DNA from 2 places in the Bifidobacterium sp. ESL0728 genome. Region 2 is predicted to be linked to the other one. Evidence: riboswitches for the same ligand, from Rfam matches in the RefSeq annotation. Region 2 holds a riboswitch; the other holds the start of a gene.
The links. Region 2 has a riboswitch for thiamine pyrophosphate ahead of OZX67_RS07345 (hydroxyethylthiazole kinase). Riboswitches for the same ligand answer to the same signal wherever they lie in the genome.
Positions count from the first base shown of each region.

Region 1: it holds a riboswitch for thiamine pyrophosphate, as region 2 does, so the genes downstream of both, OZX67_RS05625 (ECF transporter S component) here and OZX67_RS07345 (hydroxyethylthiazole kinase) in region 2, are expected to answer to the same signal.

Region 1 covers NZ_CP113925.1:1,419,444-1,423,800, reverse strand. Annotated here, with positions in the region: gene OZX67_RS05635 (DUF3043 domain-containing protein) at 1-54, opposite strand, end outside; gene OZX67_RS05630 (dipeptidase) at 198-1,565, shown strand; TPP riboswitch at 2,039-2,149, shown strand; gene OZX67_RS05625 (ECF transporter S component) at 2,200-2,829, shown strand; gene OZX67_RS05620 (ATP-binding cassette domain-containing protein) at 2,872-4,357, shown strand, end outside.
Region 2 covers NZ_CP113925.1:1,924,898-1,929,254, reverse strand. Annotated here, with positions in the region: gene thiD (bifunctional hydroxymethylpyrimidine kinase/phosphomethylpyrimidine kinase) at 1-264, opposite strand, end outside; gene thiE (thiamine phosphate synthase) at 457-1,197, opposite strand; gene OZX67_RS07345 (hydroxyethylthiazole kinase) at 1,495-2,430, opposite strand; TPP riboswitch at 2,422-2,543, opposite strand; gene OZX67_RS07340 (acyltransferase family protein) at 2,675-3,730, shown strand; gene OZX67_RS07335 (NAD(P)H-binding protein) at 3,873-4,357, opposite strand, start outside.

The DNA.
Region 1 (4,357 bases), 510 kb from region 2:
GGATTTCTGCGCCGCTTCCTTCTTCTTGTCCTTGCTGAAGGGATTCCATGTCATAGTTTGAGATTAGGGGAGAGTATCGACGCGCAAACCTCGGTGAATATGTAGCGATTCAAACGATTCCGGACGGGTTTCTTCTGTTTTTTCTCGGGCCTGTGTGATTATCGAGATGAATGGACAAGTCTGATAAGGAGCATGACATGGCTGCATTGAGCAAGGAAGAACTGCATTCGCGGGTCGACGCCGATTTTGATCGCATTGTCGATCTGTTGAGCAGGAAGGTTGCACTGAAATCGGTTTCCGCACAAGGCATCACCGGTGAGCACATGCGTCGTTCGGCGCAATTCGTGGCTGACGAACTTAAAAAACGCGGGGTGGACGCCAAAGTGGTGCAGTCCAAGAATCCTGACGGCACCCCCGGAGCTTTTGAAGTGGTCGGTTCGAAGATTGTCAATCCTGACGCTCCCACCGTGCTGCTATACGCTCATCACGACGTTCAGCCGGTGCCGGACGCCTCGGCATGGGATACCGACCCGTTTGTGGCCACCGAGGTCGATGGCCGTCTTTACGGACGCGGCGCGACCGACGACGGTGGCGGCATTGCCATCCATTCCGGCGCGTTGCATGCATTGGGTGACGATTTGAAGGTCAATATCAAGGTCTTCATCGAAGGCGAGGAGGAGATGGGCTCGCCGAGCTTCATTCCTTTCATCGAGGCGCATCGCGACGAGTTCGATTCCGATGTCATCATCGTGGCCGACTCCGGCAACTGGAGCGCCGAAATCCCCAGCCTCACCACTAGTCTGCGCGGCAATACCGACTTGGATGTCACCGTGAAGGCGCTGGAACATCCCGTGCACTCCGGCCAGTTCGGCGGCCCGATTCTCGATGCCAATACTCTGTCATCCATGCTTATCGCTTCGATGTATGACGAAAATGGATCGCTGAATATCCCTGGTCTTGTCGGAGGAGACCCGGTCGGTGGGCTTCAGCGTGACTTGGATGAGGCCAGCGTACGTGCCGATTCCTCCGTGGTCGATTCCTACCGGTTCGCCGGCACAGGTTCTCTCGCCTCGCGCCTGTGGACCAAGCCGAGCATCTCGGTCATCGGATTCGATGCCCATCCGGTCGAGGGTTCGTTCAACGTCATCGCCAACGAAACGCGTTTCCGTCTTTCCATCCGCACCGCGCCAAACCAGCGTCCTGAAGATGCTGCCAAGGCCGTTACGGACTTCCTCACTTCCCACGCGCCGTTCGGTGCTGAAGTCTCGGTTTCGATGGTCGACGCCGGCATGGGCTGGAGCATGGACCCCAATGCCGAAGCCACCCAGGATGCATTGGAATCGATGCGCGAGGCGTTCGGCGTCGACCCGATCAACAAGGGCGAAGGCGGCTCGATCCCGTTCATTCCCGAGCTGCAGCGCATCTTCCCCAAGGCTCAGGTCTTGGTTACCGGACCAGAAGACCCCAAGGGCAACGCCCACAGCCCCAACGAGTCGATTGACCTTCAAAGCCTAAAAAACAACGTCCTCACCGAGGCCCTGATCCTAACCAAACTCGCGAAGTAATCCACTAACTCGCCTTCTCGTCGTCTGACGTTAGTCGTGGCGGTGGCAGATATACAACGTTCGACACGCTCCGGGCCGCTCAGGCCAAGTCTTTACGGTCGAACATTGCATATCTGCCGCCGCCACTAATCCTTAGGGAAGCGAACTCGCTGTAATCTCCAAATAGTAAAGAATCAGGGTCGGTGGTACTCCAAGCGAATAGCTGCCGCATGCTCAATTTTTCTAAATGCATACGTGCGAATTGCAAGCTCACTGTCATAAGGTTCCTTATTCATGCGGTAGCTATTCGCTGGTGAACCACCTCCCGCAACCCCTGTCAATCAGATTCCTCTGTGCATAAGTGTGGGGGTTGGGGCATGCGATGCTCGACCGTAAAGACTCGGCCTGAGCGGCCCGGAGCGTGTCGAGCATTGTATGCCCCAACCCCCACACGACTACCCGTAGGCCGATTGACAGGGGATTGCTCTAGGATGGCGAACTGACACGGGGGCTGGTCTTTACGGCTGGCTGAGATGAGGATTTCCTCGACCGAATGAACGTGAGTCCGGACAATGCCGGCGCACGGACGTCTCTCTTTTCCCGTGCCTTGAAATGCGCGCCGATAAGCGGTGTGCACAGCGGAAAGGCACAAATCATGTCATCGTCAAATCGAACAACCATCGTCTCCAGGCCGAACCTTCGGTGGCGCGTCGTCGATATCGCCGTCGCTTCGGTCATCGGAGTGGCCAGCACGTTCGTCTATTGGGCCGCGGCCCTGCTATACGGCCCGATAGGTTCTCCTCTGGATGCTCTAATCCCCGGCCTTGGCGGTTTGATGAACGGGCTTTGGCTTTTCGCCGGTCCACTTGCCGCGGTTATCGTGCGTAAACCTGGCGCGGCCACCTATGCCGAAGTCGTCGCCGGCGTGCTCGAATCGTTGCTCGGCAACAGCTGGGGCGGCATGGAGACGTTTCTGATTGCACTGGTGCAGGGGCTTTGCGCCGAAGTCGTTTTTCTTTGCGTGGCCTACAAGGTGTGGAATCTAGTCACGATGACACTTTCCGGCGTGGTCTCGGCCGTAGGTTGTTGGGCCTATACGTTCTTCACCCATCTGCAGGGCTTTAAGATGACCGGCGCTTATGGAGTATGGTACTTGGTCGCCACGGTGATTTCCGGCGCGTTGGTGGCCGGCGTATTGATGTGGTATCTCTACATCGCCATTGCCAAAACCGGCGCCATCGACAAATTCGCTTCCGGCCGTCAGATCCGCGCCGCCGCCAAGTGAGCGGCATCGGGTAGAGTTTTGAGGCGTCGAAAAGGGGAACGTATGCAAGGCGAGCAATCCAAGGCAGCCGATAACCGGAACGGTGACGGCTCGCAACAGGGTGCCTTGGACGACCATGCCGGTACGGATGGCAGGGTTTTGCAAGATGCGGGACCTTCTTTGGGCAAGGTCTCCCCCAAGGTTGCGCCTGCTTCGATAAGTTTCAAAAATTGGGGCTATCGTCATGCTTCGCGCCGTCATTTCGCCGTCCGTGGGTTGAACCTTGACATCCGTCCCGGTGAGCATGTGCTCCTCCTTGGTGCTTCGGGCATCGGAAAATCGACGATCCTCGAAGGCGCCTCGGGTTTGCTTGGCGGGGATGCAGTGGAAGCCGCGAACGATGCCAGAGAGAACGAGACGGGAAAAGTCGTCGCTGTCGAGGATTCAGAAGGCGGGGTGACCGAAGGTGGCGTTTTCGTCGACGGTGTGCCGGCGGTCGCCGCGCACGGCCGCGTTGGACTGGTACTGCAGGACCCGGACTCGCAGACGATTTTCGAGCGCTTGGGCGACAACGTCGCTTTCGGCCCTGAAAACATGGGTGTGCCGCGTCCGCAGATTTGGCAACGTGTGAAACAAAGCCTTGCCGCGGTAGGTCTCGAAGGGCTTCAGCTGCACCGTTCCACCATGCATTTGAGTGGTGGGCAGATGCAGCGTCTGGCCTTGGCCGGGGCACTGGCCATGCAGCCTGGGGCGTTGCTTCTGGACGAACCGACCGCGAACCTTGATCCTGAGGGGGTCTCGCAAGTCATTGACGCCGTTTCTGATGTATTAGGTGACACCGAAGCGACCATGTTGCTCGTCGAGCATCGCGCCGGCCCATGGATAGACCTTATTGATAGGGTCATCGTTCTGGGGTTGGAATCGGACGACCAGGTCAAGGCTCGAATCACGCAGGTCGGTGATGATGCTGAGATTGACCACAGCGGGTTCCGGCGCACCATCGTCGTGGCCGACGGCACTCCGGACGAAGTGTTCGAAAACCGTGATTTGGATTTTGCCGCCCTCGGTATCTGGATGCCGGATAAATACCGACGACCGGAAGATGAAATCCATCGTATTTACACCGATGACGAGCCAGACAGCGACCCTGCTCTCGGTGACGGCAAGGTGCTGCTCTCGACCAAAAACCTGGCTATCGGCCGTAACGGCAAAGCGATAGCCGAACATATCAATGTTTCCTTCGCCGCCGAGCAGATCACGGCATTGGTCGGACGTAACGGAGTCGGCAAGTCCACGCTTTCCTTGACATTGGCCGGGTTGTTGGAACCTGTGGCGGGCAGCGTCGAAGCTTCTCCTGAATTGGCAAAAGGGGCAACCGGCAATTCTCCAATGGATTGGAAATCGACGGAACTGGCAGCGCGCATCTCCTACGTTTTCCAGAATCCCGAACACCAGTTTGCGCGTGGCAGCGTGCTTGAAGAGGTGATGCTCGGGCTGTTGCGTACAGGGACGCCCGAGGAGAAGGCCAAGAAGAAAGCCATGAAGTTGC
Region 2 (4,357 bases):
GACGGCGTCTGGCCGGATGTCCTCGAACACAGCATCGATCTGGGCAGCCAGCATATCCGGGGATGTAGCGGCGGAGGTCCGTACGCCGGTGGTGTTTTGCGCAGTCAACGAGGTGATGGCACTCATGCCATAAACTCCGCAGGCCATGAACGTCTTGAGATCGGCCTGAATACCGGCCCCACCCGACGAATCGCTGCCCGCGATGGACAGCACCGCCGGCAGCCGGTAGGGGCGGACAGGGGTTGATTCCGCTGAGTCGTTCATTGATTGTGTGCTCGTCATCTGTCTGAAGTGTATCTCCTGCGATTTGCTCATCTATACGACATGGCGTGATTTGCGAAGCATGTATATCTCAACCGAATGTCTCTTATTGCTTTGTGATGATTGCTTGAGGTTGTTTCATGCGCAACCGCTGCAAAGCGATAAGACCGACGGGTGAATCACGCCGCCTACCTTTCAGCCACGCTTCGCGCGCGCGGCTTTCCACGAGTCCACCATGGCCTTGGTGGTGGCTTGCGGATCGTCGGCTCCGGCGATGGCCGAAACCACGAACCAGCCCGCGGCCTGTGTTTGCGCCAATTCCGGCAGATCCTCGAGCTTCACACCGCCGCCCACGACGATGGGGTAGTGGGATTCCCGGCACAGCGCGTTGATGGATTCGGTGTCCTGTGTATGGCGCTTGTGGTCGGCACCGATGACGATGCAATCGGGCTTGGTGGTACTTGGGTGCAGCGGCCCCGCGCCGATGTAGTCGATGGTGCTGGCGGGCAGCGCGTTGGCGGCCTTGACCTCGCCGAGCACCTTGCAACTCAGTCCGATAATCGCGTCCGGGCCGAGCAGTTTGCGAGCTTCGACCGGGTTCATGTCATCCTGCCCGATATGGATCCCGTCGACCTTGATGCCCATGTCTCTGCACTGCCAAGCCACGTCCGCGCGGTCGTCAATAACCAGCGGAACCGTTTCGGAGGCCCCAGCTTTGGCGATGACGTTGGCGGTCTGACGTGCGATTTCGGTGATATCCCTGGCGTCGCCCGGCTTTACACGGATCTGAACAAAGGTGATGCCACCGGCCAACGCCTGCCGCACAATGTCGGGAACGGGCCGTGATTTGGTGTCCGCAGGCCCGAGCACAAGGTAGGAGCTCAGGTCGAAGCGGTCGCGCATGGAGGGGAATGGTGTGTTATCGGTATTGGTCATAATTGACTCGATTCATTTCAATGGTGCGGATTGCGCAGATGAGGTTGCGCGGATTTCTTTGTGTAAAAGTGGTCGAGGTTGGTTCGCAAAGTTGCAAAACAGGCATGAATATTGCTTTTCTGTCTCCAATACTTGTGAACCGGTCTCTTGCCGTTGGGTTAGAGGCAGGAAACCGATATTCTGCCCTTAACCCAACGGGAACCCGCGTTTGCTATTGCGTTAGGGGCAGGAACGTTGCTATTGTGCCTCTAACGCGACTAAAATGGCAGGTTCCAATTGGATTAGGCATACTCTGATCTAGGCCAGAATCGGTGAAGCAGCGATTTGCTCGGGCGTGGTCGACCAAAGACCGTCAAGGAAGGCAACCTGGAAGGAACCCGGACCGTGCGAATTGGCCTCACCCGTTTCGCTGGCACGGTTGTAGAGTGCGCTCGCGGCGACGGCTGCGGTCAGCGGGTCGGCGACGGCCAGATACGTGGCGACCACGCCGCCCAGCGAGCAGCCGGCCCCGGTGATCTTGGTCATCATGGCGCTGCCACCGGGCAGACGATACGTGTGCTCGCCGTCGGTGACGAGGTCGGTTTCGCCGGAAACGGCAACGGCACTTTGTCCCTGTGCGTCGCCTTTGGCAATGAACTTCGCCAAAACGCGTGCGGATTCCTCCGCAGCCTCGACGTCATCAGCCGATTCCACGCCAACAGGCCCGCTGGATTTCTTCGATTTGCCATGCTTCTTGCCGTTTCCATCTCCGTCCAGCGGCAATTCCCACATTTCGCGCAGCTTGATGATTTCGGAGGCGTTGCCGCGGATGATGGTGGGCGGCGCCGCCTTGAACGATTTCAAGATATCGGTACGCGTGGTGCCAAGTCCCGCAGCCACAGGGTCGAGCACCCAGCGATGGTGATCGGCGTGGAAGTGCCTGGCGATTTCCTCGAGCGCGTCCTCATAGAAGGGCAGCAGCGTGCCGACGTTGATATAACTTGCGCCGCTGGCCACCTCGCCGTCGGCGATGTCGTCGGGCAGGAAACTCATGGCGGCCGCACCGCCCGCCGCCAATTGCGCGTTGGCCACGAGGTTGATGGTGACGAAATTGGTGAAGGACTGCGCCAGAGGTGTGGTGTCCCGTACGGTCTGCGCGGCCTCGCGGATGCTCGCACGCAGCGGATCGTCTGAAGCCAGATCGGCCAGATTGTTCAGATTGTTATTTGTTGATGAGTATGAGTCATTGACCATATTCGCGTCTCCCTACGATGGTATTAACCAACAGGTTCCAAGGGTCGAGCGTTGTGCTCGTCTCAACTTGCGTGCCCGCCGAAACGGCCTCGCAGGTTCCCCTGCACTTACAGTTCCTGACGCTATGCGCTTCATTGGACAAGGTGGATTTCCGGCCATCGGGTATGGCTGGCTTCCGCGATATATCATCTCGGTATATTCTGGGGTTTGTTGTTGGCAGAGACGTAGAGGCAGGGAGAGTGGGATGAGCTCAAGAGTGCGCTATTTCGATATCGCCAAGGGCATTGCCATGATCGGCGTAGTCCTTGGCCATAGCATTCTTCTGGTCTCCCCGATGGGCACCGTCTCGAACTGGCTCTACATCTTCTTTTTCTCGTTCCATATGCCGCTGTTCTTCCTGCTTTCCGGGTATTTCATGCATCCCGATCGCCGATTCGCGTGGCGCAAGGAATCAAGGGAATTGCTGCTTACCTACATCATCACGGCTGCCACGGTGGTGCTTCTTCACCTGGTTGTCGCGCTTCTGACCCATCGTGACATCGCCGGCATCGTCGGCGGTTGGACGGTGGCCGCGTTGTACGGTTCGGGCTCCGACATGACCAATGCCCTTTTCCCCATGTCGCGCTATATCGGTGCCATATGGTTTCTTCTGGCGTTGTTCTGGGCACATCTGCTGGTCCATGTCGCCTACCGTCTTCCTGGCACCCCGTTGTGGATCCTTGTTTTCTTCGCTTGCGGCTATGCGTCTTCACGTTACGTCTGGTTGCCGTTGAGCGTGCAGGCTGGTTTGACGGCATCGCTTTTCGTGTATTTGGGATGCATGGCAAAACGTTTCGATGTCGTCGGGATCTTTCGCCGCTGGCCCGTCCTGTGGGTTCCCAGTGCGATCGTCTGGGCCTTGGCAATGTGGAAATTCACTGCATTCGGTTTGGCGACGAACGCTTACGGGCAGACCCCGCTGCTTTCCATTGTTGGCTCGATTGGTGCCACGTTGTGTATCGTCGGCTTTTCTTCGGTCATTGACCGCTGGGTGCCTTACCTCAACAAAGCGTTGGCACTGATCGGCAGGTACACGCTTCCGATTTTCTGCGCGCATCTTCTGGAGGAGGATGACTTGCCTTGGGGCACCATCGTCGAAAGGCTTCAGCCGATTGTCGGCTACCAGGCAGAGCCGTTTGTCATTTTTGCAGCGCGTTCGGTCCTGATCGCGGTGATGGTTCTGCTGCTCTACCGGATTCCGAAGATCAACGTCGTTTTCTTCCCTTCGCTGGCCAAAAAGATTGCGACATCGAAATTATGAGCATTCCTCGATTTGGCGGTTTGTCTTTGCCTGGTCGTGCAGCGTTCGATTGAGATTATCCGATAATGCAAAAGTCGTCGCCTTCCGTAACCGAACTCGGTTGAAGGCGACGACTTGTGGATTCTGATGTACCCGCGGTTACTTACCAGCGCACGGAAATGCGCTCGTGGTCGTGCGGCTTGTCGGTGGCGATTTCGTCAACCATGGCCATCGCGTAATCGGCGTAGCTGATGGCGCTCTTGCCGTCCTTGTCGGTGGTGTATTCCTCACCGGCCAGAACGTACTTCCCGGTGCGCGGGCCGTCGGCCTGAAAATCGCCGGCGGGGCTCACATAGGTCCAATGCACGTCATCGCGGCCTCGTAGCGCGTCGAGCGCCTTGCCCATGGCCAGCGGCACACCCTTGATGTTGTCGGGGAACGAGTCGGAAAGCTGCTTGGTGTGGGCCTTGTCCGTGTAGAGGCTGCCCGCTCCGCCGACCACCAGGAGACGGGTGTCGCTGCCCGAAAGCGCGTCGGCGAGGTGCTTCAACGAGGTACTGTGCTCGTCGAGCTTGGCCGGGTCGAAGATGCCGAAAGCATCGACCACCGCGTCGAAACCGGTGAGATCGGCGGCGGTCAGGTCATAGA